One region of the Desulfurispirillum indicum S5 genome, then DNA from elsewhere that is predicted to be linked to it. Evidence: riboswitches for the same ligand, from Rfam matches in the RefSeq annotation. Region 1 holds a riboswitch; each other region holds the start of a gene.

Region 1 (7,952 bases):
TGGCGGGAGGCTGTGGTGGCGGTGGGGTTATTGGGGTTGCACAGAAAGCACAGGTCACCGTCCACGTTCAGGGTGGCGAAGTCGTGACGAAAGCCGTGCTGCGGCTCTGCCAGGAGCATGTGGATGTCGAGGTTGTACTGGCGCGCGGCATGGGCGTAGTCGCTGTAGGTTGGCCCCAGGATGGTGACGCGCTTGCCGCCGTAAAGCTGGCAGATGCGTTCTATGGCCTCGGTGGTTCCGGCGGTGACCCACACTTGCTGTGAACTGAGGCCAGAGGCTGCGGCGCAGGCGGCCTTCAGGGTCTGGCTGTGGGGTTCGGGAAGGCGGGCCAACAGGCCGGGCAGGTCAATGTCCGCGATGCCTTCGGGCTGCCAGTCGGCCACATTGGAGCTGTAGTCGCGAATATCTCCGGGGTCGCACCCGATGAAGGCCGCTGCCTGGAAGATATTGCCGCCATGGTTGCCTTGCTGCATGTTTTGTCCTTACTTTTCCATTCCCCTGCGCGCTGCTACTCCCTGCTGAAAGTAGTGCTTCACTTCGCGCATTTCGCTCACCAGATCGGCCTGCTGCAGCAGAAAGTCCGGGGCATTGCGGCCGGTCAGCACCAGTTCGGTGTGCGCTGGCCGCAGAGCCAGCAGCTCCTGTATCTCCGCGCGGCTCACCAGCTGCCTGTTGAGGGCGGCGATGAGTTCATCGAGGACGACCAGATCATAGGTTGCCGACTGCAGGGCGCGGCGGGCTTCCTCCAGGCCAGCGCGTGCCAGCTGGCGATCTTCTTCCGCAGGTTCCCCGCGGATGAACTTCCCGCTGCCAAAGGCGCGGTGGGTGATGCGCTGCTGCAGCTGCTGCAGGGCGGCCCACTCCGATGAATCGCCCTTCTTGAGGAACTGGCAGAAGAAAACTCTGCCTCCGGCCCCGGCGCAGCGCAGCGCCAGGCCGAGGGCGGCGGTGGTTTTGCCCTTGCCGTTGCCGGTATAGATCTGCACGTACCCCTGGGGGAGCATCTAGAGTGCCGAAAACATGGCCACATCACCGATGATGATGGTGGCCGGGTGGCTGACGCGCTGGCTGTCGATGCAGGTGAGCACGTCGTCCAGGGTGGTGGTGAAGATGCGTTCCTGTGCGGTTTCCAGGCTCTGGCCGATCAGGATGGGCGTGGAGGGGGCCATGCCGTGTGACAGCAGCTGCTGGCGGATGGTGGGTATGTTTTTGACGCCCATGTAGACGACAATGGTAAAGCCCAGGGCGCACAGGGCGTCCCAGCGGTAGCTGGTTTCCAGAGTGTCGGCCTTGGTGTGACCGGTGATGAAGACCACTCCCGGCACGCTGCGCCGGTCGGTCAGGGCGCTCTGCACTCTGGCGGCCAGGGATGAGGCCGAGGTGACGCCGGGAATGATGGTGACGCGGGCACCCACGGCGCGGGCGGCTTCCACCTCTTCGATGGTGCGGGCGAAGACGGAGGTGTCGCCGCCCTTGAGGCGCACGACGCGCTTGCCCTGCTGCAGTTCATCCACGATCATGGCGTTGATCTGGGCCTGGGTCATGCAGTGGGCGTGGTAGGGCCGCTTGCCCACATCCCGGCCTTCGCAGGCGATGTACTGCTGGATGTCGGGATGGATAAGCCGGTCGTAGAGGACCACTTCGGCGTTGCGAATGGCTTCGATGCCGGCAAGGGTTATGGACTGGCCGCCCAGACCGGCGCCCACGATGATGAGTTCACCCATGGGTGCCCTCCAGTGCGATTCCGGCTTCCTGCGCGGCCTGCTCCAGGCAATCCAGGAAGATGCGGCGCACGGCGGGGTTCTGTCCCAGGCCCTCCAGCACCGTGGTCACGGTATAGCCGTCGCCCTGAAGCATGGTGAGCCACGAGTCCTCTTCGTCGCCGGCCATGTCGTTGCGGGCGTGGTCTCCGGCCACGTACATCAGGGGTTTCAGGAGCACGGAGCGCGCTCCGGCGGCGACCAGCTTTTCCTGTACGGTTTCAAAGTCGGGCAGGCCTTCCACCAGGCCAATGCAGACGGGGATGCCATACTGGCGGCGCAGCAGAATTTCCAGCTCGTAGTAGGCGCCCTGGGCCATGTGTTCGTTGCCGTGGCCCATGTAGACCAGGGCGGCTCCGGCGGCGCGGGCGGCGTCGATATCGGGTTTGAGGGCCGCTACCAGGGCGTCAAGCTGCTCACGGTGGTGAAAGGAGCCCAGCAGGGGCTTGCCGATGGCGACTTTGGCGAAGGGCTGCAGGTGGGGTTTATGGGCCCTGATGGCGCCCAGGGCTTCCACGCAGGCCACCAGGTCGCGGTATTCCTCGCCATCGACGATCAGCACGGGCTGCACCACGATGTTGCGGCAGCCTTCATGCTGCAGATCGGCCATGGCGCCCAGCACGTTTTTGACGGCAAAGATCTGCTGGGGAATGTTCGGGTGGTCACGGCGATATGCCGCGTCGGCGGCGCGCTCATGCCACTTGCGGCGGATGAAGTTGGAGGTGAAGGCCAGGCGGACGGGGATGCCGGGATAGCGCTGCTCGATGTCCCGCAGCATGGCCAGGATGGGTTCCAGGGTGGCGGGGTAGGTGGTGCCGAAGGCCGCCAGTACAATGGCGCTTTGGGGAACGGATTCGGGGTGTTTCATGGTCGTATATCCACCAGGTAGTCGCGGTTGATCATGGCTTCATCGAAGGTGGCCATGGTGCTCAGCATACTGAGGGCCGCATCCACAATGCCGAAGGCCAGGGGGCAGCCGGTGCCTTCGCCCAGGCGCATATCCAGGTGCAGCAGGGGTTCCAGCTGCAGTTCCGCCATAATGCGGACGTAGCCGGGCTCCGCCGAGCGGTGGGAGGGGATCAGGTACTCCCGCACCAGCGGATTGAGGCGGCAGGCCACCAGGGCGGCGGCGGCGGAGATAAAGCCGTCGATCACCACGGGGACTTTACTGTGGGCAGCGCCCAGAAAGCAGCCCACCATGCCCGCCACGTCCAGTCCGCCCACTTTGGACAGTACATCCAGGGGGTCGGCGGGGTCCGGCTGGTGCAGGGCCAGGGCGGCGCTGATGACCTGTTTTTTGCGGGCCAGCGCTTCGTCGGTGATGCCGCCCCCTTTGCCCACGGCCTCGTCGGCGCTGGCTCCGGTCAGGGCCATGAAGATGGCGCTGCTGCAGCTGGTGTTGCCGATGCCCATTTCGCCGGTGCCGATCAGGTTATAGCCTTCGTGTGCCAGCTCCTGAACCACCTGGATGCCGGTGAGGACGGCCTGTTCGGCCTCGTGGCGCTCCATGGCCGCTTCTTTGGCGAAGTTGGCGGTGCCGGGGCGCACTTTGCGCGCAATCAGGCCGGGGTGGGATATGTTGGGTTTGATGCCGATATCCACCACGCGCACATCGGCTCCATTGGCGTTGCTGAGCACGCAGATGCCCGTCAGGTTTTTGAGCATGTTGATGGTCTGAATGGCGGTGACTTCCTGGGGAGCGCAGGCGATGCCCTCTTCCACGATGCCGTGGTCAGCGGACATGACGATGGTGCACTTCCTGCGGGGGGCGGGGGTGATGGTGCCACTGATGGCGGCCACCTGGGCGGCGATGGATTCCAGCCTGCCCAGGCTGCCCAGGGGTTTGGCCAGGCTGTCAATGCGGGCCTGGGCGGCAGCGCGGATTTCGGCGCTGGGGGCGGTGATGGTGTCGATGATGGGCTTCATCACGGGTTGCCTCCCGTGGTGTCCGTGACGGTTCGGGCGGCACCAGGGGAATTCGGGGGAAACATCCGCTGCCATGGTAAGACTGACAGCGGGATACAAGCAAAAAAAGCTGGCATGAAAAAGCCTCCTGCGTTGTATCCCGGGCAAGCAGGGGAACACAGGAGGTACACGTTGCGAGCAAAACCCGAAAATGTCCGAACCGGCACCCACCTTCCATACCCGGGAAGGGTTGAGTACACAGGTCTGCCGTGCAGGCCTGTGTGATTCCGGCAGGTCTCCTGACTTGCGATTCATCCTCCCGATCGCCTTCCCAACCTGAGAGGCCAGTGGCAAAGTGATCCGTCGTCGTCGCTCACAGTGGCGGGTCCGTGGGGGAGTTGCACCCCGCTTCCCTTTTCATCTGACACGGGCAGTGCCAGACACCGGAATCTGTTGCTGTTTCTTTTACCGAAAGCGGGCGTTACTGTCAAAGCCATTCAGCGGGGGCGGAAGAAAAGTGTCTGCATCGGCAACTCTCCTGTCACAGGCACTCGGGAAGCGTGGGCAGGCGTTTGAGCAGAACCTCTCCGCTGGCGCAGTTGATGAAGACTTTACGGCCATTGATGCCTCCGGTTTCCTGGTGGCTGATGGGGTAGCCAAGTTCGCGCAGCAGGGTGAGGGTAACTTCCACATTGAGCTCTCCGACGCTTATCCAGGCGTGACGCCTTGGCTGGTTTGCCATACGGCTGCCGCCAAAGACGCTGACGGTGAGTTCGTGGGGTTTGACGCCACGGGAGCGGAAGGCGTCATGGAGAAAGCGCACACAGCCATCGGCGTACTTCAGGGGAGTGGTGGTGCTGGCCTGGCCGATGGAGGGCATCAGGGCATGGGTGATGCCGGTGATCTTCAGGCGTGGGCTGTGCATGATCACGCAGACGCAGGAGCCAAGGATGGTGTAGATGGTCTGAGGATGTTCACCGATAAGGGCCTCGGCTGGCTTGAGGCAGATGGCTTGGCTCAGTTTCCGCATGGTGCTTTCCGGTACTCTTGAGTGTTGGAGGTGTGATGCCATTCGTAAGCGTATCCATGAACTTCCCCGGCCACTTGGTGTGCTCCCGGAATGGCGGGAAAAGGTTCAGCAGGCTGCTGAAAAACCCTCATCTGCGGTGTTGCCCGCCGTCGCGCGTCATTGCAACGTACGGGAAGTACGCTTCATTCCACGCTCCGCGAGCGCCTTGCACCTGAGCATTTTTCAATTGCCTGCGTATTTTTTAAGTATTTCAGCAAGCTGTTGCCATCGTGAGGAGTTCCGGAAATTCTCGCACACCAGGCGGGGAATGGCACGGGGAAAATGAAAAAATGGCTGCATGCCTGAATGGCCTGGAAAACGGTACGCTGAATATATTCTGCATTCCTACTGGAAGCATGGGTAAAGAATGGGTAATTTGCCATGGAATAAGTTGATAAAAAGATATTGCAGAGACTTTCTCGGAACAGGTACAACACAGGTTCGGGCTCACTGAAAATGAAAGTGGTGAGAGGATCATGCGTATACCTTTGATCTGTATCGTGCTCTGCATGTCGTTGTCTGTGGCCTCAGGCGAAGAGCTCTTCACCTATGGTGCTTTCCTCAAGCATGGTTCGGTCATGCTGCTGATTGATGAACAGACGCGCACTATTCTGGATGCCAATCAGGCGGCTGTGGATTTCTACGGTTATGATATTGATACCCTGCGCCGGATGCACATGGGACAGATCAATATTCTGCCCGATGCCTCGGCGCAGCGGGCACTGCAGCTGCATCGTGAGGCACCTACGCAGTATGCGCACTTTCAACACCGCCTGGCTTCGGGGGAAATCCGGCAGGTGGAGGTTTTTACCTGGCTGTTTGAGCGACAGGGCCGAAAGGTTCGGCTTTCGACGGTCAGGGATCTCTCCGCTGGCAGTGACCTGATCTACCTGCTGGATCGAGTCTACACCCAGGATCGCTTTGCCGAGCAGATTGCGGGATTCGGGCACTGGACACTGGATCGAAACTCCATGCGGATTTTCCTCACCGAGGGGGCGGCGGCCATACTGGGCATTGGGGACCAGCAGATCTCCTATGACGAACTTCACGCCATGGTGGTGCCCGAGGATCGCATCACCCTGGACCACTTTCACCAGAACCTGCTGGAATTTGGTATGCGCAGTGAACAGACGCTGCAAATTACCCGGGCTGATGGCAAAAGCGCTTTCGTGCGCATCTTTGCCAGTTATGATCCCTTTACCAACGTGCTCACCGGCGTGATCAACGATATCACGGAACACACACGGACCCTGGATCGTCAGCAGCACCAGGCGACGCTGTTTATCATCGTCCTTGGCGTTCTGGTCGTCGGCCAGTTTGTCATCATTAACTTGCTGATGCACTTTCGCAAGCTGCGGAAGCGGGCGGAGAGCAACCTGCAGGAGCGGGAGACGGAACTCTCCTCGCTGGTGGCATCCATGCAGGATATTCTCTTTGTCTTTGACCAGGATGGACGCATCCGCAGCTTTCATGCTCCCGATCCCGAGTCGTTGCTCAGCTCGCCGAAAAAGTTCCTGGGGAAACACTTTCAGTCGGTTCTCCCAGCGGCAGTATCCTGCAAGCTGGAGCAGGCCCTGGATGAGGTCAATGCCACCGGCCTTCCCAGTCAGTTTTCCTACAGCCTTGACCTCCATGGTCAGAAACGCCACTACCTGGCGCTGGTAAGCCAGATGCGCGGCAGTGCCAGTGGCAGCTGCGGTTATCTGGCGGTGGTTCGCGATGTCACCACTCAGGAGCAGTCCCGCCACCTGCTGGCTCTGCAGGAAAAGCAGTTCCGCGCGCTGGTGGAAAACACCCAGGATCTGGTTCTCCGCTTTGACCGCGACGGGCGCATTCTCTTTGCCAATATCGCCTTTGAAATGACAACGGGTTTTGCCCGAGAGGATTTCAGCGGAAAGACCCTGCAGCAGATCAGCTTCGCCGATGATATCGAGAAGCTGCTGCGTCTTTCCATCGAGGATGTTTTTACCAGTGGCATTCCCAAAGTCATTGAGTTCAGCTATATGGGCATGGTGGAGTTGCAGTACTTTGAGTGCCAGATTACGCCGGAAATCGATCTGGAGTGTGACATCGTCTTCGATTCTGAGACGGCACTGTGCTTTGATACGGTGCTGGCGGTGTGTCGTGATATCACCGCCCGCAAGCGCAACGAGGACGGCATCAGACGCTCCCACAGCTTTTTCCTCTCGCTGCTGGACAACTTTCCCACCATGGTCTGGCGTACTGGGCCTGCGGGCCACTACGACTACTTCAACAGCACCTGGCTGGCGTTTATTCCCACCGACGTCAGTACTCCCTTTGAGGGCAACATCAATCAGCTCATTCACCCCGATGACTACGACCGCTACACCGAGGCTTTCTGGAAGGCCTTCCATGCCCGGGAAAACTTTGAACTGGAATACCGGCTGCGCCACCACAGCGGCGAATACCGGGAAATTCTCGACGTTGGACGGCCCATCTACGACCTCGATGATGTTTTCGCTGGGTTTATCGGCACCTGTTATGACATCAGCGAGCGCTTCCGCGCCGAGGAACGGCTGCGGGAAAAGGACAAGCTGCTGCTGATCCAGTCACGTCAGGCTGCCATGGGCGAGATGATCGGCAATATTGCCCACCAGTGGCGCCAGCCCCTCACCTCGCTGTCCACCACCCTGGAGGAGATTCAGGACGCCCGCGAATTCGGCGAACTCACCGATGCGTATTTTGACAGCATGGTGAGTAAGTCCATGGAGGCCATCGATTACATGTCACGCACCATCGACGACTTCCGCAACTTCTTCAAGCCCGATCGCGAGAAGGTGCCCTTCTGCCCGGAAGGGGTGCTGAAGCGCTCCCTGGCTTTGATCGATGCCAGCCTGAAAACTCATGGCATAACGGTCAGCATAGAGCACCTCCCCTGTCAGCATGGCCGGGTTTCCGGATATCCCAATGAGTACGCTCAGGTGCTGATCAATATCATCAATAATGCCAGGGATGTGCTGGTTGAAAGGCACGTTGCGCATCCCGCCATCCGCGTGAGGATTGAGGGACGGGATGCCGAGTGTATGCTGAGTATCGAAGACAATGCGGGCGGTATTTCCACGGACCCCATCGACCGGGTTTTTGAGCCGTACTTCAGCACCAAGGGCCCTGGACATGGCACCGGAATCGGCCTCTATATGGCCAAGGAAATCATCGAAAAAAATATGGGCGGGACACTGAGTGTGGCGAATACCCGG
Region 2 (7,952 bases), 370 kb from region 1:
TGGGGCCAGCGGGTTCTGTTCATTGAGGGCACTCAGGGCACCGACGATTTGCTCAACGGAAAATCCGGCGTAGGCTTCGGTTTTCACGGTGGGAATGGCAACCTTATCGGGATTGCGTTTGCCATAGTTGGCGATGGCGCGACGCACAATGGCCTGAGCCGCTTCATCGGCATTGTCGGGATGGAAGTCCACGTGGTTGGCACCGGGGATTTTCACATAGGGCAGGGTGGTGATGATTTCCGTGTGATAGCACTCCGCCACCTGCTGAATACCGGGCATGATGCACTGCACATCCACCACCATGGCCTCCAGCACGCCAGAGACAATCACCAGCTCCTGGCTGGAAAAGCTGGTGGCGACGGGGACACCCTGGCGCATCAGCAGCTCATTGCCCGTGCAGCAGACCCCAACCAGATTGATCCCTTCGGAACCGGCTGCCAGGGCTTCATGTCGCAGCTGCTTCGCCCAGGTGACAATCTTTTCCGACAGCAGGGGCAGGTGACCGTGCACGGCGATATTGATCTTCTTCGCGTCCAGGACACCCATATTGTACTCCGCCTTGACTGCCGTAGGGGTGCCGAACAGGATATCCTGCAGATCCGTGGACATGTGCAGACCGGAATACCCATCCACCAGTCCCATGCGCAGGCCACCCAGCAACAGGTTCAGCGGGTCGGCGTCACAGCCCATGGCCGTCCTGGTCACAGACTGGGCGATTTCCAGGTGCGCGTTGACGGGCAGCAGCCCAAGTTCCTCCCACTTGGCAACAGACTTCTTCTGTCCACGATACCGCAGCCAGTTGAGGACACCTGTCTGCTGCTGAAAGTCCTCCAGCGCCTTCAGGGCAACCGCCCTGGCAATTTCATTCACCTCGCGCCCATGGGTTTCAATGCCCAAACCATCGGCAACGCGCAGCAGCTTCTGGGGATCACGGATTTCGTAGGGCGCCTTGCCCTCTGCGGCTTCCAGCAGAGCCAGGGCAACTTCACGGCCATGTTCGGCATGGGGAGCCGCGCCTTCGGTCAGTTTCATCAGAAAATTGCGGGCCACGATGGTATCCAGGGAGGCTCCGCAAATTCCCCGCTGGGGGCCTTTTCCATTGGGCGCAATGCGGCAGGGGCCCTCCAGGCAGTGGTTACAGCAAACGCCTGTAGCGCCAAAACCGCAGGCGGTATGGGCATCGGCCCGATCAAAGGCCGTTTCCACACCTTCCTGGCGCGCTTTGGTCAGCAGCTGCTGCACGGCCGGATCCATACTCACTTCTTCGACGGTACGTGCTTTCTTCATGGCGTAACCTCCAGATTTTGAAGAGAAATCGAGTTACGCATCATCTAGCACAGACACCAAAGGGAAAAATGTCACCGGCACGACACTTGTGGGGATTTTTTGCAAGCGGCTACAGGGAGGGGGAATCCGCCGTGCTCTCCAGAAAATACGCGGGCTGAAGGATGAGGATTTTCCGGCTGCGGGTTCGCAGAATGCCTTTGTTCTCCAGCTGTCGCAGCTGGGAACTGACCGTCTGCCGCGTGCTGCCAATGGCCGTGGCGATCTGCTCCTGGGTCAGACCCATATCCAGGAGAATACCTTCGCGCACCGGCTCTCCACTGCGGCGAATGGCTTCAGCCAGGTAGTGCATGAGCCGCTTGTCCACCTCGCGGAATGCCAGGTTTTCAATAATATTTACCGTATTTTTCAGGGCATCACCCAGGATGGCCACCACACTGAGCATAAAGGCCGGGTTCTGCTCCATGATTTCGCGAAAATCGCTGACATGCACCAGGGCAATCTGGGTCTGCGCGGCCATGGCCATGCCGAACCCCCGCGCATGACCGCTGTAGACACCGCCGCGCTGCAAAACGGATATGGTGAATTCCTTGCCGTTGGGGCAGCTCAGGAAGATGCGCACACTGCCCTGCAACACCATGTAGATAAAGTCGGGAGCCTCGTGAGGGCCGAAGAGGATGCCATTTTTGTCAGCTGTTCGCCGTTGACATCGCTCCAGGTAAGTGTCAAGCAGATCGGCGGGCAGCTCCGCCATATTCTTCATGGTGTGAAAACCCGAGTCGCTTTTGCCGCCGCGCACACGAAACCTCCTGCCTCTGCCTTCAGAAGACCGTACAGTGACACAGGCCGCCGGAGGAATCAACCACGGAACACGCAGACACGTGCGGGCTATCTCCTCTGCATATTCTGGCAACAGCAGCCATACCGGCTCCCGGATGGGATATCTGGGTTCTGCAGGTTCGCAGAGCCTATGGCAGCTCCTCTGCTGGCACGAGGGCTTCATTCAGAAAATTCACCAGCTGCCGCACCAGTTCCGGTGCCAGCGGCACATCCGGATTTTCATAGGAAATCCGCTGCGCCTGCGGATCGTCTTCAACCAGCTTGAGAATATGATTCATGCCGGGAATCACATGAAGCCGCGCGTCGGGATTCGCCGCCTGAAGCGCCTGAGCCTCAGCGACCGGCACCTGCATGTCGGTCTGCCCATGGAAGATGGCAACGGGAGTACTCAGTTTCTGCAGCTCCTCGGCAGGCTGGTAAGGAAACCAGGAGATCAGGTATGGCTGCACACTCTCACGGAACAGAAGGGCCAGTTCCTGCGGCACAACCGGCACCGTCTCCCCCATTTCGAGGGACCGGATAATCGCCGCCGCTGCACGCTCAAGATCCGTCGGCAAAAGCCCGGATAACTGGTGGCGCAGCAGATCTGCGGCACTTCCTGACGGGCTGGCAAGGGTGACACGGGCGCAGTGTGGCTGCTGCTGAGCTGCCAATATGCCGATCAGGGCTCCCTCGCTGTGACCGATAACCACAACACAGTCAAAACGCGAATCGGCGACAAGCATTTCCATCCAGCTGGCGGCATCCTGAACATAGGTGTCCAGCCGTAGCTGCGACTCATCCAGTGCCGCCTGGTTGCTGGCCCCGATGCCCCGCTTGTCATAACGCACGGAAGCATAGCCCGCACGCGCCAACTCCTCAGCCAGCATCTTCAGACTGTTGTTTCGCCCCGGCAGCCCCACGGTGTTTCCGTCGCGATCCGTGGGACCGGAACCAGCAATAATCAGCGCCACCGCCGCCGTTTTCCCCGCCGCTTCCGGCAACTGCAGGGTACCGCGCAGCGTACCCGTGGCAGTCTGCAGGTGAATATCCACAGCGTGGCTCCCAGCGGACACTTCGGCGTAAACTCCCAGGATCACTGAGAACACCAACAGAAAACGCAACACTTGTACACGGCGACCTGAAAAACTCAGAGAGCCCATGACACCTCCAGGCAAACATGCTTCCTAAGAAAATTCACCATACCTTCCTCCCTCGAGAATGTCCATGCCCGTAGAAGGCAGAACCACCAAAGCGTGACTCCAGGAATGGCACGCCATTCCAATTGCATTTTACCGGTTGACCTGCCATGCCAGAGTGCGGTATCCATAGAGACAGATGAGGGCAGATCCCGTATTACTGGTGAAAACCCTCCCTCCCATTACAGATTCGAGAGCAGGAAACGGAAGACGGTGAAAATCCGTCGCGGACGCGCCGCTGTAACCGGACACATGCTGCATGGTCACTGGATAGTTATCTGGGAAGGCCATGGAGCGAAAAAAGCCGGAAGCCAGAAGACGCCCTGTTCTCAGGCCTGACAGCACCTCGCGCCAGGGTGTAGAGCAGGGGTACACGAATTCTGCTCATGGCTGAACACCGCTGCAGATTCGCGATAACTCTTCCTTACACCCATTTCCTGCCAGCAGGGGATGGGTTTTGCGTTTTCTGCGTGTATGTCCGTCATCGGGAATATGCACGCTGAGCGCTGTCAGTGCCTTTACTTTGGGTACCAATTCCAGAAAAGGAGCTGACTATGCTGACGCACACACTTGGATTTCCCCGTATGGGTTCACGCCGTGAACTGAAAACCATTCTTGAAGCCTACTGGAAGGGAACAGCCACCCTGGAGAGCCTTCAGGCCGATGGCCGCGTTCTGCGCCGTCTGCACTGGCAACTTCAGAGGCGCGCCGGTATTGACCTGGTCCCCGTAGGAGATTTCTCCTTTTACGACCACATGCTCGACATGATCGCCATGGTGGGTGCAGTACCTGAACGCTTCCGCCGGGAAGGTGAACAGGCAGACCTGGACACGCGCTTCTTTATGGCACGTGGAGTGAGGGGCAATGCGAGTGCTCCAGCCATGGAAATGACGAAATGGTTCAATACCAATTATCACTATATTGTGCCGGAGTTCTTTCCAAAGCAGCAGTTCCGGCTCTCCAGCAGTGATCTTTTTGATCACCTTGAAGAGGCGATCCAGGCAGGTTTTCCCGCCAAGCCCGTACTCCCCGGCCCCTTCACATTTCTGGCCCTGGGCAAGGAGACGGTGGAAGGTTTTGACCGCTGGCAGCATCTGGATGCCCTCGTCTCAGTGTACGAGGCTATTCTCACCCGACTTGCCACTTGCTGCCAGTGGATTCAACTGGATGAGCCCATCCTGGCCAGTGATCTCCCCAGGGCGGCCCGTGCTGAATTCACGGCCGTATACAAGCGCCTGCAAAACGCGGCAAACCCGGCGCGGATACTGGTAGCCACCTATTTTGGCGGCCTGGAAGAAAACCTGGAACTGGCTCTGGATCTGCCTGTCACTGGCCTGCATGTCGACCTGGTAAGCGCGCCGGATCAGCTGCCCGCCCTCCTGAGCCAGTGGCCAACATCCAGGTATCTCTCTCTGGGGCTGGTGGACGGCCGCAATGTGTGGCGCACCGATCTTGACCAGGCACGCGAGGTGGCCGAATACGCGTCACAGTGGATTGGCGAAGAGCAGGTCATGCTGGGAACCTCCTGCTCTTTACTCCATGTTCCCGTTGACCTTGAACTGGAGCATGAGCTGGATCCGGAAATTTTCAACTGGCTTGCCTTTGCCCGCCAGAAGTGCGGCGAACTGAATCTGCTGCGCTCCGCCCTTGCCGGCGAACCAGTCGCGGCACCCTTCGAGGAGAATCGCCAGGCGTTGGCGGCACGGGCAGGCAGCAAACGCGTCAGGCGTCAATCCGTACGACACCAGATGGAAGCCCTCACCCCCGAAATCTCTGTGCGTCAGGAGACCTCTGATCAGCGGCGCATCGCCCAGAGTGAACGTTTCAACCTACCCCTGCTGCCGACTACGACCATAGGATCTTTCCCGCAGACACCGGAAATCCGGGCAGTCCGTCATCGCTTCCGCCAGGGGCACATAACCGCGGAAGAGTATCAACAGACGATCAAGGAATACATCTGTCAGGTCATTGACTTCCAGGAAGAGTCCGGCCTTGATGTTTTTGTGCATGGAGAATTCGAACGTACCGACATGGTGGAGTACTTTGCCGAGCACCTGGAGGGTTTCTGTTTTACCCGCCACGGCTGGGTACAGAGCTATGGCAGCCGCTGCGTCAAACCACCGGTTCTCTACGGCGACGTGGAGCGACCGCATCCCATCAGCGTACAATGGACCCAGTATGCTCAATCCCTGACAGGAAAACCGGTCAAAGGTATGCTTACCGGCCCGGTAACCCTGCTGAACTGGAGTTTTGTACGCGACGATCAACCACGCCGCGAGACGTGTCTGCAACTGGCTCTTGCCATGCGCGCTGAAGTGCTTGATCTGGAAGAGGCTGGTATAGGAATCATCCAGGTTGATGAAGCCGCTTTGCGCGAAGGACTTCCCCTGCGACGGGAACAGTGGCGCGACTCTCTTTCCTGGGCTGTTGATGCCTTTCGACTGACCACCTCAGGGGTCCGGAAGCACACGCAGATTCACACCCATATGTGCTACAGCGATTTCAATCACATTGTGGAATGGCTAGCTTTCATGGATGCCGATGTCATAAGCATTGAAGCGAGCCGCAGCCACATGGAGCTCCTTCAGGCCTTCCAGAATGTCCGCTATCCCAATGACATCGGCCCCGGTATCTGGGACATCCACAGTCCACGCATTCCATCGGTGGAAGAGATATCCAGTCTCCTCTGCCGCGCGCTGCAGATCCTTCCCGCAGAACGCCTCTGGGTAAACCCGGACTGCGGACTGAAAACCCGCACCTGGCCAGAGGTTCGCGCCAGCATTCATAACATGGTCAGCGCCGCCACCGCCATGCGCTCAGCCCTGAGTCCTGCAATGGCCGCCAGCCAATCGTAATCGTGACGGCCTGAAGGAAAATGCTGAACCCACCGGAAAACAGGGCAGTCCACGCTTCTCACTCAAGCACATAGCGCAGGGGGAAGCGCAGGGACTCCGGTGATGACCCGGAAAGGTCGGCCACAAAGGAGCGGGCGACCCGCTCCAGGGTTTGTTCGGCGGCACGTCTGAGCAGGCGGTGGCTGCCCTGCTCTTCGATGAGAAACTCCACCAGGCGACCCTGTTCGTCGAGAGTGACCGTAATCATCAACTCCCCTTCCAGGCCCATGCGCCGCGCTGGCAGGGGGTAGAACTTCTCCGACTCCACGGCGCGCAGCAATTCATCCAGCAGGTCTGCCTGCCGGTGGGATTCATGCGCAGCCTGGCTGACGGGGGCATTCGCCTCAGCCACCGCTTCAAAATCCGCTGGTGGCACTTCGGCAGTTTCCGGAATCACTTCGTCCGGAACCTGCTCCTGTTCAGCTTCCTGAACGACGGTTTCGGGTTCAGGCGCAACTTCCGGTATCGGCTCTGCGGGAACCGGCACGGGGTTCACCGGAACTCTTTCTGCCGGTGGTTCGGGCAGGGTCACGGGCTTGACGACCGGTGGCGGTGGGGGACTGGGAATCTCCGGCAACGCAGGTGGTGACGCGAAGGCCATGGTGAGTGGCTGCGCCGGTGGGCGCAGCGGCTCACGCGCCGCAGGCTCAGGGGCAGCCATGGCTGCCAGCAGGCTGATGCCAAGCAGGACGGTCAGCAGCAGGGCCAGACGGGAGCTGAGGCGTTCATACGACTCAGCGTCGGTCATGGGGAAGAGTCGTGACCACAAAGTCCACTCTTCCCTGGGCCTGAGCCTGATCCACCACATGGGCGAAAGATTCAAAAGGCGCATGTTTATCCACATAAAAGTTCAGAGGTTTGTCGGGGTGATGCTGAAGCAGTGCCGCCACTTCCGAGCGCGATATCACGTCATCGCCATGGTAGATGTTCCCATCCCTGGCAATGGTGATTACCAGCCAATCGCGCTGCTCCAGGGTTGCCGCGCTCTCGCTGTCGGGCAGGCTGACTTCCAGGGCCGGGCGCAGAAAAGTGGTGGCCATGATAAAGAAGATAAGCAGCAGGAAAACCGCATCGATCAGCGGGGTCAGGTCGATGCGCTCATCCATGAGATCGTCGTCATGATCAAAGGGACAGTGCATCAGGATGCCTCCCGCTCCACCGGGCAGCGCACGTCCAGCAGCTCCACTGCCCGGTAGCTGTGCTCAATGGCTTCAATGCGAAAGCCTTTAAGTTTCAGGCTCAGCACATAGTAGAACACCAGGGTGGGCACAGCGATGCCCAGCCCCAGGATAGTGGTCAGAATGGCCTCCCAGATACCGGCGGCCAGCATATCCTGCTGGGGAACGGCACTGGCGGCAATCTCCTGAAACACCCGCACCATGCCCACCATGGTGCCCATGAGCCCCAGCAGCGGTGATATCACCGCAATCAACCGCAGGTAGGTCACGTGCTTGTTCACCCGCTCAAAGTTGCGGTGGAAGAGGTAAGCCACTTCCGCCCGCAGATCCTGGGAGTGCTCAGCGTGGGTTTTCACCACACTGGCCACAATCTGGGTCAGGGGATTCGTGGTGGTGCCGCACAGCTCGTCAATGTAGCCCTGCTGGCGATTGCCCAGATTGTCAAAGCGGCGGCAGAAATCCCGGCCCACCAGGTGCAGGTAGATGCCGTTGCGCAGGCACAGGTAGGTGGCGATGCCGCCCAGTACCACCAGGATAACGCCAATGGGGCCAATGAAGCCCGCCAGGGTCAGCAGAAA
Region 3 (7,952 bases), 690 kb from region 1:
CTGGTGCCGGTCAATGTATTCCAGCAGCTGGTCCTGGCGGCTCCTTCCGGGCTGTCCCAGGACGAGTGCGGGATTGTGGCAGTAGCGGCAGCGCAGGTTGCAGCCGTGGGTGAAGACGGTGGTGGCGATTTCACCGGGAAAGTCCAGCAGACTGACGGGGGTGAAATCGGCCACCAGGGTGGGCGTGTGGCTCATGGGTTGACCGCAAAGGTCTCCCGCTTGCCGAATTCCTCTTTTTTGCCTTCGTTCCAGTGGTTGGTGGGGCTGTGGTAGCCCACGACACGGCTGTAGATGTCGCAGGGGGTTCCTTTGACGCTGGCAAGCTGTTCTTCCAGTTGCTGAATCTGTGCTTCGCGCTGGCTCATGAGTGTGCTCCTGTCAGATTGATTTCGTGCAGGCCGTCCTGGCCTTTGAGTTCGGTAATCCGGGTCTGAATTTCCTGCCGCTGTTCCTGGGCGCAGTGGGGGCAGTGGGTGTGCTCGCCCTTGAGGTAGCCGTGAACAGGGCAGATGGAAAATGTCGGTGTGATGGTGATGTAGGGCAGGTGGTAGCGCCGGGTGATGGTGTCCAGCAGTTTGCCCACGGTGGTGCCGTCCTCCACGGCTTCGCCCAGGAAGATGTGGAAGACGGTCCCCCCGGTGTAGAGGGGCTGCAGCTGATCCTGATGGTCCAGGGCGGCAAAGAGGTCGCGGGTTTTCTCCACCGGTATCTGGGTGGAGTTGGTGTAGTAGGGGCGCTCTTCAGTACCGGAGGTGATGATGCCGGGAAGGGTCTGGCGGTCCTTGCGGGCCAGGCGGAACGAGGTGCCTTCGGCGGGGGTGGCCTCCAGGTTGTAGAGCACGTCTTCCTCCAGCTGGAACTGTCCCAGGCGCTCCCGCATGAATTCCATGACGCGACGGGAAAATTCCAGCCCTTCGGGATGGGTGATATCCACGCCGATAAAGTTCAGCAGCGCTTCGTTCATGCCGATGATGCCGATGGTGTTGAAGTGGTTTCGCCAGTACTCGCCAAAGCGCTGATGAATATCCTGCAGGTAAAAGCGGGAATAGGGGTAGAGGCCGTTTTCCGTCAGGCGCTCCAGGGCCTTGCGTTTGATTTTGAGGCTGTCGCGGGCCAGCTCCATCAGCTCGGCCAGCCGCTCAAAGAAGGCCGTTTCGCTGTCCACGCTGTGGGCGATGCGGGGCAGGTTGATGGTTACCACGCCAATGGAGCCGGTCAGGGGATTGGCGCCAAAGAGTCCGCCACCGCGCTTGTGCAGTTCCCGATTGTCCAGACGCAGGCGACAGCACATGCTGCGCGCGTCGTCGGGGCTCATGTCGCTGTTGACGAAGTTGGCAAAGTAGGGGATGCCGTACTTGGCGGTAGTCTCCATCAGCCTGCCCACCATGGGGTGCTGCCAGTCGAAGTCGCGGCTGACGTTGTAGGTGGGAATGGGGAAGGTGAAGACGCGCCCTTTGGCGTCGCCTTCCATCATCACTTCCATGAAGGCCTGGTTGAGCATGAACATCTCTTCCTGAAATTCCCCGTAGGTGCGTTCCTGGGGCTTTCCGCCTATGATGACCGGCTCGTCGCGGTGGGTGGAGGGGACGTACAGGTCCATGGTCAGGTTGGTGAAGGGCGTCTGAAATCCCACGCGGGTGGGGATATTCAGGTTGAAGACGAACTCCTGCATGGCCTGCTTCACTTCGGGGTAGGTCAGCTGGTCATAGGCGATAAAGGGTGCCAGGCAGGTATCGAAATTGGCAAAGGCCTGGGCCCCCGCGGCTTCCCCCTGCAGGGTGTAGAAGAAGTTGACCACCTGACCCAGGGCCGAGCGCAGGTGTTTGGCCGGCTTGCTCTCCACCTTGTCGGCCACGCCGCGAAAGCCGCGCACCAGCAGATCCTTCAGATCCCAGCCGCAGCAGTACACCGCCAGCAGCCCCAGATCGTGAATGTGAAAGTCGCCACGGGAGTGGGCTTCCTGCACCTGGCGCGGATAGATCTTATTGAGCCAGTAGCGGGCGGTGATGGTGGAAGAGATGTAGTTGTTGAGCCCCTGCAGCGCATAGGTGGTGTTGCTGTTTTCGTTGACCCGCCAGTCGCTGCCGCCCAGGTAGGATTCCACGATGCTCTCCAGACCTTCGAAGCTTTCGGTCATGGCCCGCATGTCGGCGCGCTGGTGGCGGTAGATGATATAGGCTTTGGCGGTTTTGGCGTGGCCACCCTCGATGAGAACCTTTTCCACGCAGTCCTGCACCTGCTCTACGGTGCAGGAACCGTACTGGCCGTACTGGTCCACCAGGGCGCGCAGCACCTGCAGGGAGAGGGCCGAGGCAATGTTACGGTCGCTGCCGCCCACCGAACGGGCGGCCTTGAAGATGGCAGTGGCGATGCGCTCCTGGTCGAAGGGGACAAAACGACCATCGCGCTTCATGACAGTAGTGATCATAGTTCAGGCTCCGTGGCTTCCGCCACTGTCCGTCCGCGAAGACGGCACATCATCCCGGCAAATATCCGGGCAGGCAGTGGCAGGGGTACGCATGTGATGAAAGAAATGGGTACGTGGGCCGCAGAGCGCTGGCTACAAAAGACGGGAACGTGAAGACAGAACTTCCATAGGAACATCCCTCCGCTGTGTGTTCTCGGGGCAGGTATCCTGGCTCGCCATCATCCTCAGCTCCGCCTTCCCGTGTTGTCACAGTGGCGCATGGAGCCTTGTCCGGCTTACAGTTGCGGGGGCAGCGACGGATTTTCACCGCACTTCCCTGAATCCCGGATCGATATAGTGCCCTGCCTCTGCGACCATGTCAACGGAAGATTTCCCACCCCCGGCTTCCCTTGATTGCCACGGGTTTCTGGAGTAGTATCTGCCCATCGGACTCGTATTTTTTTATCCATCTCGAATATCAGGAGGCATTCCATGCATGAAAAAAGTATAGCTCTGCTGAACAAGGCCGTATCTGAAGAAATCGCCGCGCTCCACCAGTATATGTATTTCCACTTTCACTGTGACGACCAGGGCTACGACCTGCTGGCCGGGCTCTTCAAGCGCACCGCCATCGAAGAGATGATCCACGTGGAGCGTCTGGCCGAGCGCATCCTCTTCCTGGGTGGCGACGTGGAAATGAAAGCCGGCTCCAACGTTATTCCAGAACAGGACGTGAATAAAATGCTGGAAATGGCTGCCAAAATGGAAGAGCAGAGCGCCATGGACTATAACCGCTGGGCCAACGAGTGCGGCACCAACGCCGACTCGGTCTCCAAGAAACTCTTCGAGGATCTGGTCATGGATGAAGAGCGTCACTACGACCAGTATGACAACGAAATCGACAACCTCAAGCGTTTTGGCGAAAACTACCTGGCCCTGCAGTCCATTGAGCGCAGCAAGAGCCGCAGCGCCGGACAGCCCGCAGAGTAAAACCCCTCAGAACATGTATATCCAGGGAGCGTCAGCCGGCGCTCCCTGTTTCTTTTGCTGGCCACGGCACCCCTTCACCCCTGCGACAGCCTCACCCACAGCACTTTCCTGCTGAAATGCCCGAATACCCTTGACAGAGGATCGAAAAAAGCGCTAGAAAGTTTGCGTAAACTAACATGATCGCCCGTGCCTCCACACTCACCAGAAGGTGAAGCAGCGTGAACGCGACGCACCCGGAAGAGCGACTGGAAGAGGGCATCCATGTCAGATCAGAATCCCCACGACATCTACCGCAACCACCACAAGGATATCCTGCGCTATTTCTCCAGCCGCGTATCCTCTTCCGGAACAGCGGCAGACCTGACCCAGGAAACCTTCCTGCGCCTGCTGCGCAGCTCCATCTCCCTGCTCAATCCCAAAGCGTACCTGCTGAAAGTTGCCCACAATGTACTGATCGACTACTATCGATCCGCGAGCCACATGCCCGTGGAGGATATCAGCCCCGAAGAACTGGAAAGTGCCATGGGCCGGGCTCCCTCAGCCGAAGACACCGCTTTGTCCCGTGAAGAGCTGGCAATCCTCATGGATGCCATCGCGGAACTGCCCCCCAGGGCCAGGGAGGTCTTCCGGCTCAAGCGCCTGGAAGGGTTGAGTTACAGCGAAATCGGACAACAGCTTGGCATCACGCGCAGCACTATCATGGAACATATGGCCCGCGCCCTCACCCACTGCACCAGACGCCTGGATGAGTACGCCACGCAACAGGAGAAATCATGAGCCAGCACCCGGAGACCTCCTTCACCCCGGACCTTTCATCACCCCAGAAACAGAGTCCAGACGAGCAGGCCATCGCCTGGCTTGTACGCCTGCAGGACGACCAGGCCAGCGAAACCGACCGCCGCGCCTGGTCCGCGTGGATGGACCAGAACCCCATCCACGCCCAATCCTGGCGGAAAATACAGCGCATCTGGCACGGCATGGAGGACCTGGCCCCGCGCCGGGCCAGCACCACCTTTCGCCACCGGGCACTCCGGCAACGCGCCTGGTCCACCCTGGCCACCGCCGCCGCCGTCCTTCTGGTGGTCGCAGGCATCACAAGTATCAGCCTGCACCACTCTCCCGGTCTGCACTGCCTGGGCGCAGACTACTGCACCCGTGCCGGTGAGCTGCGCCAGATTACCCTGGCAGACGGCTCCCGCATCTCCCTGGGGGCCGCTTCGGCCATCAGCGTCCAGATGGAAAACCACCAGCGCCAGGTAACCCTGCGCCATGGCGAAGGGTTCTTTGACGTTGCCCCCGACACAACTCCTTTCCGGGTAAAAGCCGCCGCAGGCGAAGTCCGCGTGCTGGGCACCAGCTTCAACCTGCGCCTTGAGCCCGCTGGCGCCAGGGTCGCCGTGGCCAGCGGCCAGGTGGAAGTTGACACCCTGGGGCACCAGGTAACCCTGAACCCCGGCCAGGTACTGCACTACGACACCAGCCGTCTCCAGCGCCTGCCCGACGTGGATGTCAACAGCATCGGCCTGTGGCGCCAGAAGCGCCTGCTCTACCAGAACACCCCGCTGGGTGAAGTCCTGCGCGACCTGGAGCGCTACCACAGCGCCCGCTTCAGCGTCGACCCGGACGTGGCCGCCATCCCGGTAACCGGAATATTCAGCGCCAGCGACCCCGAAGCAGCCCTGCACAGCATCGTCAACAGCTTTCCCGTGCGCATGAGCCGCTACACCCATTTTTTCATCCGCATATCCGCCAACTGACTGATGCCGCAACCGCACGAAACAACAGGGGCTCACCCTCGCCATAAGCATTAGCTTCGTTGAATTTTTAAAGATTATGCAAAAAATGTTTTCACCGGCCCGTACATTTTGCATGGTTTTCCGTCTTACCTGGTAGAGGGATCGATAACCAGAAAAGAGGAGAAAACACCGCATGCCCCGACTTAGAGCTTGTCCATAAATAATTATTGACCATTATGATAGTTTGCTATAGAATGATTCAGTGAGAGATCATTCATGGCGGTGATTTATGTCTAAAGTGCAATCATGGGAAGTCTCAGATGCTTTCTGGCAAAGAGTTGAGCCTTTGCTGCCAATCCAGCAAAGAGATCCTGACAAGACCTACAAACGCAAGCCTGGTGGCGGACGGAAGCGACTTGACCCCAGAATGGCGTTTTCCGGCATTGTCTATGTGCTGCGCACCGGTTGCCAGTGGAAAGCCATACCCAAGGAGCAGTTTGGTTGCGCCAGTGCCGTGCACAAGTACTTCATTGAGTGGAGTAAGGCCGGTGTATTCGAAGCTATTTGGCGTCAAGGGCTGGCTGAGTATGACGAGATGGAGGGAATTGCCTGGGAGTGGCAAAGCATAGATGGCGGAATGTACAAAGCACCAATGGCTCTTGAAACCGTAGGGAAGAACCCGACGGATCGGGGAAAAAAACGGGAGCAAGCGTCATGTCCTGGTGGACGGTCGTGGCGTCCCGTTGTCCATCGTCGTAACCGGAGCGAACCGGCATGATGTGAGCCAGCTTGAAGCTGTTCTTGATGGCGTAGTCTTCGAGAAGCCTGCAGAGCAGGAGCAGCATCTTTGCGCAGATTGTGGCTACAAGGGAAAGCAGGCGCTCAGCAGCATTCTTCAGCGCGGATACATACCCCATGTAAAGCAGCGAAAAGAAGAGATCGAGGACAAGAAGCGTGACCCATCAAAGAAGGCGAGGCGCTGGATAGTGGAAGCATCTATTTCCTGGTTCAACCGTTTCAGGAAGATTCATGTGCGCTTTGAGAAGCTTGAGGTCACTCACTACGGGTTGACGTGTCTTGCGGCAGCCATAATCACATACAGGAAAATCGGCGTAATTTATGGATAAGTTCTTAGCCTCATGGTACGCGCCTGCGCGCTTGTCGCTCTGGCGCTTTTCCTGAACGCCATACCCGCTCCCGCTGCCAACCTCGCCTCCTTCCACAGCTTCTCCATAGCCGCCCAGCCACTGGGCGGCGCCCTCCTGCAGTTCTCCCTTGCCACCGGCATTGATGTCCTGGTGGACGATCGCATCGTCCAGGATCATCAGTCGCCGGGAGTGCAGGGGCAGTGGCGCAGTGACCAGGCTCTGGAGCAACTGCTGGAAGGAACCGGACTCCAGTGGCACCTCAACGGCAACAACCTCATCACACTGACCCCTCACAGGACAGCTGACATGGAGCTTTCCGTGACGCCAGTCACAGAGCTTCAGGAGCTGCAGGGAGTCCCGCTTCCGGTGGGGTTGCGCCCCACAGAACGGGAACAGGTCGTCCTGGCTCCCGTAACCGTGCGCGGTACCCGCGAAGACGACGCCACCTTTCGCGCTCCCGCCTCGGTCAATATCATCACCCAGAGGGATATCGAACGCTTTCGCGGCACCTCCGTGGGCGACATCTTTCAGGGAACTCCCGGTGTACTCATTGGTGAAAACCGCAACAGTGGCGGACTGGACGTGAATATTCGCGGCATGCAGGGGCAGGGTCGCGTTCCGGTGCTCATCGACGGCGCGCGCCAGGAAACCACCGTCTATCGCGGCTATGCCGGCGTCTCCAGCCGCAGCTACGTGGACCCCGACCTGGTCGGCGGCATCCGCATCGACAAGGGCCCGGTCACGAGCGCGGAAGGTACCGGAGCCACCGGCGGAACCGTCAGCATGCGCACCATTGAAGCCGGCGACATCATCAAGCCCGGCAAGGAGTGGGGCATTCGCCTGCGCGGATCGCTCATGGGCAATAATTCGGGATCGGTACCTGCAGCGGGGACACCGGCCGGCTACCACCTGGGCGCAATCAACGATGACGGCGTCTATCGTATCGACTGCGCCCGCCCGGATATCTGCGAACAGCAGCATTTCACCGGGCGCTCCTACGCCCTGCCCGACAGCTTTGCCCCCGTCGAAGGCATGGATCGCCCCGACCTGTTTTCCCCCAAAAGCCACGCCGGCAGCATCGCCCTGGCCCGGCGCTTTGACTGGGGCAGCCTCCTGGCCGCCTACGCCGAGCGCAGCCAGGGGAACTACTATGCCGGCAAGCACGGCCCGGCACCGTACATGGATCTGTCCGATCAGCGCAAACTGGCCTTTTACACCGAAGTGCGCCCCAAGCGTGAAGGAGCTTCCCGCTTTCGCGCCGAGGAGCGCATCGTCAACAGCAACTACGCCAGTGAATCCCTGCTGCTCAAGGGCCAGTTCCACCTGCCCGCCGATCAGAGCCTGGAGTTGAGCTACCTGCGCTACGACAGCACCTACGGCGAACTCATGCCCTCCCAGTTGATGTGGTTCGGAACCGTACGCCAGACCAACAGCTCCACCGTACTGGCAGAGACCTACAACGCCCGCTACCGCTGGCAACCCGCCGAGCTCGACTGGGCCGACATACTCGTCAGCCTGTGGCAGACCGATACCCGCAGCCAGAATATTTTTTACTACCTTGAAGGCGACTTCTCCAACAACAGCGCCACGGAAATGGGCTCCGCTTCCGCCGAGCGCTACCAGCGTCGCGGCGCCGATCTCTCCAACACCATGCACTTCTGGAGTTACGGT
Region 4 (7,952 bases), 490 kb from region 1:
CTTAAAAGAAAAAAGCCTCACGTCCACTGAAGAACGCGTGGCGTAAGTTGGTGATTGATTTGCATATGTAACACGCCACCATGTCAAAAGCAATATTCCAGGAGGATGTATGGAACCCATCACTGATGAAAAAATGCGCCAGATACTCAATCAGATGCGATCAACGGAGCCCGTGGCGGAAACCATCCATCGTTTTGAACAGACCTACACCATGGTCAAAAAAGAGTACGCCAAAGCCAGGGCGGTGTACGAGAAATTCCTGCCGGATGTTGAAGACTTCTGTCCGGAGTTTTCCGAATACATCAGGACCACCGCACCCTTTGAAAAACAGCCCGGTGAAACCTATCTGGAGGCCGAAGATCGCGCCATGGACTTCCACGGCGAGATCCTGGAGAAGATGCACCTCTTTTTCACGCGCCTGCCCAGCATCCTCTCCTATGATCAGCTGGAACAGTGCCCCACACTGAAAGAGTACCTGAAGCAGTGCGAGATGGAGCAGGCTGTCTAGCAGGCTTTGAGCTGAAGCATTGCATCTTATCGCCTCGAATTAAGGTGATATTGTACCAATGCTTACCGCGCAGAAACAGCGTTCATTTTGCATGCTTGTCATCTCGTATTCGTCTTTATGTTTGCGGATATTGTCCTTTTTGACCGCGCAAAAAGGACGCAAAAACGCGCCCCCCGAACGCCCGTTTTTCCGGCTCATTGCTCGCCTGTCCTGGAGATCCGGCAGACACTGCATCCTTGCAGTGCTGCCGGACCACTCACTTCCTGTGAGTGTCCCGTTCGGGTCTTGCCAGCCAGGCATCGCACTCACCGGACGGACTCAGGGGGGAACGGCCTGTTTCTGTCTCTCCCCCGTGTGCTGGCCCAGCCAGGACGCGCCGACTGGAACGCTATGGACCCGCAGGGTTGCCGCCACGAGGGCGGCAACCGCAAACCAAAAGCCACGGAGGGCGGTTGTTTGCGGTCCCCAGTTCCAGGCAAGCGGGCGGCTGAAAAGGACAGCACTGGGGGCCACTTTTGCGCCACTTTGGGCGGGTCCAAAGTGGCAAAGAAACTCATAGACAAGGCGAGGGCAATGTCAAGCGACGCAGTTGTGCGGAACCATTCCGCCATTTCAGCATATCATCTGGAACACGCAGACAACCTGTCGTTTCGGGGAGCGAACGTCCAGCTTTAAGTGACCGGAACAAAACCTGTCAGCCTGGCAGCCTTGTAGAGAAAAACCGCCGCGAAGAAGAGGATGCTCAGTCCGGCAAGGGTGTTGAGCAGCCTGCGCAGCCCCTGGTAGCGTTTGAAGAAGTCGATGGAGATGGCCAGCAGATACATGGGGGGAATGGTGCACAGCCCGAATACCCCCATGATCAGCGCGCCCTGCAGGGGTGAGCCGCTGGCTGCCGCCATGGCGGCAAAGAAGTAGACAAAACCGCAGGGCAGCAGACCGTTCAAAAGTCCCAGGCCGAAATAGCTCCACAGCGAAGGGCTCCGGGTAAAGCGGCGGAAGGTTTGTTGGAAAACGCCGCTGGAAGCCGGATCCCACAGCAGGGGAATCCGGCCCACTCCCAGAAACTGCAGGCCGATCACAACCATGAGCAGCGCCACCGCCACAAAGAAGATACCGTGCAGGGTGCGGTCAAGTCGAAAGGCGATACCCAGCAGCGCCAGCAGGGCGCCCATGGCCACGTAGGTTGTGGTGCGCCCCAGGTTATAGAGCAGGTGTCCACTCAGACGCTGCCAGCGGCTGAGTGCTTCCCCCTTGGCGGTAGTGTAGGCAACCACGATGCCGCCGCACATGCCGATACAGTGGCTGAATCCACCCGCCAGAGCTATTCCCGCGATAAAATAGAGATTGTCCAGTATATCCATGGCAGTGTCCTGAAAAAGGCCTGGAGACGATGCTCCAGGCCTTTGGTAATGGAAGAATCCTTATCTGCGATTACGCAGGGCAGCGATACGATCGTCCAGGGGCGGGTGCGTCATGAAGAGCTGCTTGATGCCGGTGCGAACGCCGGAGTTGATGCCGAAAGCACTCATGGATTCTGGCATCTCATCGGGCAGCCCCTGCTCGCGCTTCAGGCGCTCAAGGGCGGCAATCATGGGGCCCGCTCCCGCCAGAGAGGCACCAGCCGCATCGGCACGGTATTCACGGCGACGGGAGAACCAGAAAACGATCATGGAAGCCAGGATGGCCAGAACGATCTCCGCCACAATAGTTACGATGTAATAGCCGATGCCCAGGCCACGCTCGGTCTTGAAGACCACGCGATCCACGGTGTAACCGATGATGCGGGCGAAAAACATGACAAAGGTATTCACCACACCCTGGATCAGGGCCAGGGTTACCATATCGCCGTTGGCCACGTGGCCGATTTCATGTCCGAGCACGGCGCGGATCTCCTCGTCACTGAAACGCTGGAGCATCCCCTGGCTCACCGCCACCAGGGCGTTGTTGCGATTCCAGCCGGTGGCAAAGGCGTTAGACTGCTGAGCCGGAAAAACGCCCACTTCAGGCATGCCGATGCCGGCTTTCTGGGAAAGCTCACGCACCGTCTGCACAAGCCACTGCTCGCGCTCGTTACGCGGGCGCTCGATGATAACGGTGCCAGTCCCTTTTTTTGCTATCCATTTCGAAAGCAGCAGGGAGACAAAAGAACCGGACATGCCGAAGACAAAACAGAAAATGAGCAGGCTGGTCAGGTTGAGCCCGGTGCCCGAAGCATCCAGGATGGAACCAACGCCCAGCAGGCTCAGGGTAATGCTGGCGACGACAATGACCGCCAGGTTGGTAGCCAGAAAGAGCAGTATACGCATGCAACCCTCCTTGAAGAGTTTCACTGACGCTCAAGACGCCATGTGCGATGAATGTTAAAAAAAAATCCTTGAAAGCGCACAAATATTATCAAAATTCCCCTTGTTGACAAGGAAATTCGTCTTTATCTGGTAACACGAAAATAAATTTCGTAATATTTTTCTTGACTTTTTCGAGCGATAAAGCGTAGTTGTGGCAGGAAATACCGTGTATATGCACGTTGCAGGGAGATTTTCCATGAAGAAAACAATGCGATCTACCGGGCTTTTCCTGGCCAGCACCCTGGCGCTGCTGTCATGCTTCAGCATGGCTTCTGCCGGAACGCTGAAATTCTTTGCCAATGGCGAAGAACTGATAGCCGAGGGGTTTATGAGTCCGAAACTCACCAAGGATGGCTGGCAGCTGAATTTTGACCACGCCTTTGTGGTGCTCCAGAATATCACGGCCTACCAGACTACCCCGCCCTTTGACCCCGAGGTGGCCGATGCCATCACCTACAGCGCCAAGGCTTCCCTGGAAGGGATTCATGTGGTTGACCTGGCCCGCGGCAGCGTGGAAGAGCCACCAGTGCTGGTAGGTGTCGTTGAGAACGTCACGCCTGGTCACTACAATGCCCTTTCCTGGCAGGTTGTCAAGGCGGAGTCGGGCATGCTCAAGGGAGCGTCTATGGTGCTGATTGGCACCGCCCGGAAGGATGGTCGCAGTGTCAGCTTTCAGATAACTTCCGATGACGTTGCCACCTATCGCTGTGGCGAATTTGTGGGTGATGAGCGCAAGGGATTTGTCAGTAAGGACGAAGACGGTGATCTGGAAATGACGTTTCACTTTGATCATATATTCGGCAGAGCCGACAAGGATGCTGACGATGATGTGAATCTCGAAGGTATCGGCTTTGCTGTTTTCGCCGCTGGCGCTGACAGACTGAAGCTTCAGGGTATGCATGTGGGTCATGCCGGCGAAGGACACTGCAGTGTCCAATGGCACTGAGTCACTGCTGAAGAGGTGCAATGGCAGGTATCTTGACAAATGGGTACAGGTACCGTAAACACGTTTAGTTCTCATTTTCGGTGCCCGTATCCGGGTGAAAAGGGAAGAGGGGTGCAAATCCCCCGCGGACCCGCCACTGTAAGCGATGACGATGGATCACAAGCCACTGGCCCGTGCCGGGAAGGCGATCTGGAGGATGATTCGCAAGCCAGGAGACCTGCCGGAAAGTACACACGACCCTTCCCGGGTATGGAAGGCGGGTGCGCAGAGACGTTGGGGTTAACAGCCACGACGCCTTCTGGGTTCTTCCGTATCCGGGGCAGATCCCAGGAGGCTTTTTTATGTCCAGTGCGAGCTCTTGTTGTTCCCCCAGATATTCCGGAATATCACCGATGGTAATCGTTTCGGGCACTACCGTGTCAATGCGGTTTGCCCTGCTGGTTCTCTGTGCTTTTCTGTTGAGCTCGGGTATTGCCCATGCGCATGGTGTGGTTACCCGTACGGAAATCCAGAGGGTGATCTTCGTGGAAGCTATCTATGAGGATGGCACGCCCATGGCTGGCGCCCAGGTGGTGGTCTTTTCGCCTCAGAATCCCCGCACGCCCTGGCTGACCACTGTGGCCGATGAGCAGGGGCATGTGCGCGTTACCCCGGATCAGCAGATTTCAGGTACCTGGAGCATTCAGCTGCGACAGGCGGGCCATGGGGCCATGATCCATGTTGATCTGGGCGATGAGGATATTACCATTACTTCCCGTACAGAAACAGGAAGACTGCGCACCCTTCTCATGTTCGGCCTGGTCGTCTGGGGTGCTGTGGGAACGGCGCTCTATTTCCGCAAAGGAAAGAAGAGTCATGCATATTCCTGACGGCATATTGCCACTGCCGGTAACTGTTGGAGCTTTTGCGCTCACTATTGGCCTGACGGCAGTGGCAGTAGCAAGAATCAACCGCATGGCAGACCCCCGGGAAGGGATTCCCCGCGCGGCACTGTTTACGGCAGCTTTCTTCGTCCTCTCCACTGTGCATATTCCCATCCCTCCCACCAGCGCGCACCTTATGCTCAGTGGCATACTGGGTGTTATGCTGGGCTATTACGCGCTGCCAGCGGTGGTCATCGCCATTTTTCTGCAGGCAATCATGCTGGGTCATGGCGGGCTGACCACCATAGGCATAAATTCCCTGATCATTGGTATTCCTGCACTGGTGGCCAGTGGGGTTTATCGGATGATGCGTCCTGTGGCCATGCGTGGCGGCAACCTCCTGTATCTCGGACTGGCTTTTTTTGTGGGCTCCCTGGGGTCGGTGCTGGCAGTCATCATTTTTGCATCAACCGTACTCCTGTGGATGCCAGTACATATAGACGCTGCCGCTGAACGGGCGGCTCTGCTCGTCCTGGTGCTGGTGCATATTCCTTTAGTCCTCCTGGAGGGTGCCTTCTGTGCCTGGCTGGTGCACTATTTTCAGCGAACCAGCCCTGCGCTGCTCGACGAAAACATGGAGGCATAGCACGATCCATGGGGTGTTTTTGTTTTCTCCACCGTTGGGATCCGCGTTGTCGTTTGCTGGCTGCCCTGGTGCTGGCCTTCAGCTTTTCCTTTGTCAAAGCGCTGCATTTGCTGCCACTGATTCTGGGGGTTGGGTTTGCGTGTTCAGTGCTGGCGGGCCTTGGGCCAATGGCCCTCTTCAACCGTCTGCGTCTGCCATCGTTCATTATTGTGGCCATGGTGATTTTCCTCCCCTTTGCTGGTGGCCAGACGGTGCTGTTGGATCTCGGGATGGTCAGTGTCTCCCGTGAGGGGACGCACGCCGCTCTTTTGATTGCGGCCCGCTTTTATGCCATCATGATGGTGGTGTTCGCGATGATAGGAACCATGACCCTGGAGGTAACAATAAATACCTTGAAGTCCCTGGGGCTGCCGCCGGTGATGGCCGATATGGCCGGGCTTGTGCTGAGGTATTTCCATGTCATTGCCGATGACCATGGACGCATGACCACCGCCATGACCCTGCGCGGTTACTCGATAAAACCATGGTCACTTCTGTCACTGCGCACCATGGCCTGGCTGTGGGGCAGTCTGTTTCTGCGCAGCCATGAGCGTTCCCAGCGGGTCTACCAGGCGATGATCCTGCGTGGCTACCACCTGGGCAGACCGACAGGTCACCCGTTTCCTCCCTGGCGCCACCTGGTGTTGCTGGGGCTGGTGCTTGTGGTCTGCGCGTTTATTATATTTCTTCAATTACAGGCAGGATATTCCCATGGCTGAATCTCATACTCCGGTACTGCGTATTGAAGGGCTGTGCTTCTCCTATCCCGATACGCCCCATGTCATCAGAGCTCTGAATCTGGAAGTTCTGCCTGGAGAAAAAGTCGGTGTGATCGGGCCCAACGGAGCAGGGAAGAGTACGTTGTTTCTGCTGATCAGCGGTATCCTCGCGGCAGAGCAGGGCTGTATTGACTTTATGGGAAAGCCATTGCGAATCGGGCAGTTTCATCCTGACATGGCTTTGGTCTTTCAGCAGTCCGACGATCAGCTCTTCTGCCCGACAGTTCGTGAAGATGTGGCATTTGGTCCTCGCAACATGGGGCTGGATAATGTCACTGTGGAAAAGCGGGTAGCTGACGCTCTGGAGCGGACGGGAACATCCGCGTTTGCCCAGAAGGCGGTGCACCATCTTTCCGTGGGCCAGAAGCGCATGGTTGCCATCGCCGGTGCTCTGGCCATGGAGCCCCGTCTGGTGCTCTATGATGAGCCCAGTGCCAGTCTCGATATACGCTCTCGCCGCCAGCTTATCGGTCTGCTGCAACGCTCTCGCCACGCCATGCTGTTGGCTTCCCACGACCTGGAGCTGATTCTGGAGGTCTGTACCAGGGTGATCCTGATAGATGATGGTGCTATCGTGGCCGATGGCGAACCCCGAGCGATTATGGCCGATGAAGGGTTGATGTGCGCCCATGGACAGGAAAAGCCCCACTCACTGGTACCTCACCAGCTCCTGCACCACCACTGAGAGAACACCACAGCGCAGCTTTCGCAACCGAATCAGGATGAAAGATGCCGTCCCTTGACTTTGTCCTCACTGTACGCGTGAGTGGCTTCCACGACTTTGGGTCCGCAGACTCCCGCCCTTCCTGGCTTTTGGTTTGTATTTGCCTCTGCCGTGGCGGCAAGCTCTGCGTTCATAGTGTTCCGCAACGGTAAAGCACCCATCAGCTGCGTTGCCTGGCATTGCTCGTCACTGCTATGCAGGAGACTCCACCTCTTTCCGCGATTTGTCCACGTCCGGCAGCGGTGTATTTTCGATTGCCTGCTGATGTGAGGTATTTCGTCAATCTGTTAGAAGTTGTGGTGAGCGGCATAATCTGTTACAAACTGTCGAGAGTTCTCAATAGTGGGTTGTTATGGTACTTCGTTTTTTCGTGAGTCGTATATGCGTAGTCACCTTCGCCGCATTTCTTCTTTGGGTTTTTCTCCCTGCCGCTGCCAGTGCCACCCCACCACCGGCTGTTTTTTCCTGTGAACACCTGCGCCAGTATCATCCCTTCGCGCTTCCGACTCTTACGGTACTGCTGCTGCTGGCGGCAGTTCTTGGAGCTTTGCATATTCAGCTGAGTCTGCGGCTGGCTTCCCAAAAGCGCCTCTATCGTGAACTGCTGGACAGTCTGAGCGCCAGGGTGCTCATTTTCCATCCCGTTACAGCGGAAATCCTGGATGCCAATTCGGCGGCACTGGAATCCTCTGGCGTAGCTGCCACTGCTGATCTCAACGCAGAGTCTTCTTGGAGTGCGTCACCGTATTCCTTGGCTGACGCCAGAGAGCTGGTGCGCAGAGCCGTCGCAGAAGGTTCCCTGTGTGTGGAGTGGAAACGCCATCATGTCAGCGGTCTCCCCCTCTGGGAAGAGGTGACCCTGAAGACCATCACCATTAACGGGAAATTGACCGTGCTGGCAACGTGCCAGGATATCACCCGGCGCAAGGCATCCGAGGACGCGCTGCGCGAGAGCGAAGAGCGCTATCGGGCCGTTATCGGGGTTATGAACGAGGGGGTGACAATTCAGCAGGCTGATGGCACCATTGTTTCCTGTAATCCTGCTATTGAACGCATACTGGGTCTTGAGCCTGGTCAGTTGCTGGGAAGCAGCATGACCCGA

What was found. A riboswitch is a leader RNA that binds a small molecule or an ion and turns the genes downstream of it on or off. The one in region 1 is predicted to bind cobalamin.
Region 2: it holds a riboswitch for cobalamin, as region 1 does, so the genes downstream of both, metE (5-methyltetrahydropteroyltriglutamate--homocysteine S-methyltransferase) here and cobT (nicotinate-nucleotide--dimethylbenzimidazole phosphoribosyltransferase) in region 1, are expected to answer to the same signal.
Region 3: it holds a riboswitch for cobalamin, as region 1 does, so the genes downstream of both, SELIN_RS11830 (ribonucleoside triphosphate reductase) here and cobT (nicotinate-nucleotide--dimethylbenzimidazole phosphoribosyltransferase) in region 1, are expected to answer to the same signal.
Region 4: it holds a riboswitch for cobalamin, as region 1 does, so the genes downstream of both, SELIN_RS06350 (hypothetical protein) here and cobT (nicotinate-nucleotide--dimethylbenzimidazole phosphoribosyltransferase) in region 1, are expected to answer to the same signal.

What each region holds. Positions count from the first base shown of each region.
Region 1 covers NC_014836.1:1,830,707-1,838,658, reverse strand. The annotation lists gene SELIN_RS08680 (aminotransferase class I/II-fold pyridoxal phosphate-dependent enzyme) at 1-473, opposite strand, end outside; gene SELIN_RS08675 (cob(I)yrinic acid a,c-diamide adenosyltransferase) at 483-1,004, opposite strand; gene cobA (uroporphyrinogen-III C-methyltransferase) at 1,005-1,724, opposite strand; gene SELIN_RS08665 (sirohydrochlorin cobaltochelatase) at 1,717-2,628, opposite strand; gene cobT (nicotinate-nucleotide--dimethylbenzimidazole phosphoribosyltransferase) at 2,625-3,686, opposite strand; cobalamin riboswitch at 3,938-4,128, opposite strand; gene SELIN_RS14050 (chemotaxis protein CheD) at 4,207-4,695, opposite strand; gene SELIN_RS14045 (PAS domain-containing sensor histidine kinase) at 5,211-7,952, shown strand, end outside.
Region 2 covers NC_014836.1:2,204,882-2,212,833, forward strand. The annotation lists gene cooS (anaerobic carbon-monoxide dehydrogenase catalytic subunit) at 1-1,287, opposite strand, end outside; gene SELIN_RS10350 (Crp/Fnr family transcriptional regulator) at 1,397-2,083, opposite strand; gene SELIN_RS10355 (alpha/beta hydrolase) at 2,253-3,158, opposite strand; cobalamin riboswitch at 3,471-3,644, shown strand; gene metE (5-methyltetrahydropteroyltriglutamate--homocysteine S-methyltransferase) at 3,857-6,157, shown strand; gene SELIN_RS10365 (energy transducer TonB) at 6,216-6,965, opposite strand; gene SELIN_RS10370 (ExbD/TolR family protein) at 6,931-7,335, opposite strand; gene SELIN_RS10375 (MotA/TolQ/ExbB proton channel family protein) at 7,335-7,952, opposite strand, start outside.
Region 3 covers NC_014836.1:2,521,821-2,529,772, forward strand. The annotation lists gene SELIN_RS14225 (anaerobic ribonucleoside-triphosphate reductase activating protein) at 1-195, opposite strand, end outside; gene nrdD (anaerobic ribonucleoside-triphosphate reductase) at 192-365, opposite strand; gene SELIN_RS11830 (ribonucleoside triphosphate reductase) at 362-2,428, opposite strand; cobalamin riboswitch at 2,609-2,801, opposite strand; gene SELIN_RS11835 (bacterioferritin) at 2,900-3,397, shown strand; gene SELIN_RS11840 (RNA polymerase sigma factor) at 3,659-4,174, shown strand; gene SELIN_RS11845 (FecR family protein) at 4,171-5,154, shown strand; one part of gene SELIN_RS14885 (IS5 family transposase) at 5,423-5,827, shown strand; one part of gene SELIN_RS14885 (IS5 family transposase) at 5,829-6,260, shown strand; gene SELIN_RS11860 (TonB-dependent receptor) at 6,273-7,952, shown strand, end outside.
Region 4 covers NC_014836.1:1,341,023-1,348,974, forward strand. The annotation lists gene SELIN_RS06325 (hypothetical protein) at 110-508, shown strand; gene SELIN_RS06335 (sulfite exporter TauE/SafE family protein) at 1,180-1,869, opposite strand; gene htpX (protease HtpX) at 1,930-2,814, opposite strand; gene SELIN_RS06345 (hypothetical protein) at 3,050-3,799, shown strand; cobalamin riboswitch at 3,861-4,038, shown strand; gene SELIN_RS06350 (hypothetical protein) at 4,216-4,668, shown strand; gene cbiM (cobalt transporter CbiM) at 4,655-5,308, shown strand; gene cbiQ (cobalt ECF transporter T component CbiQ) at 5,317-6,066, shown strand; gene SELIN_RS06365 (energy-coupling factor ABC transporter ATP-binding protein) at 6,059-6,811, shown strand; gene SELIN_RS06370 (PAS domain S-box protein) at 7,203-7,952, shown strand, end outside.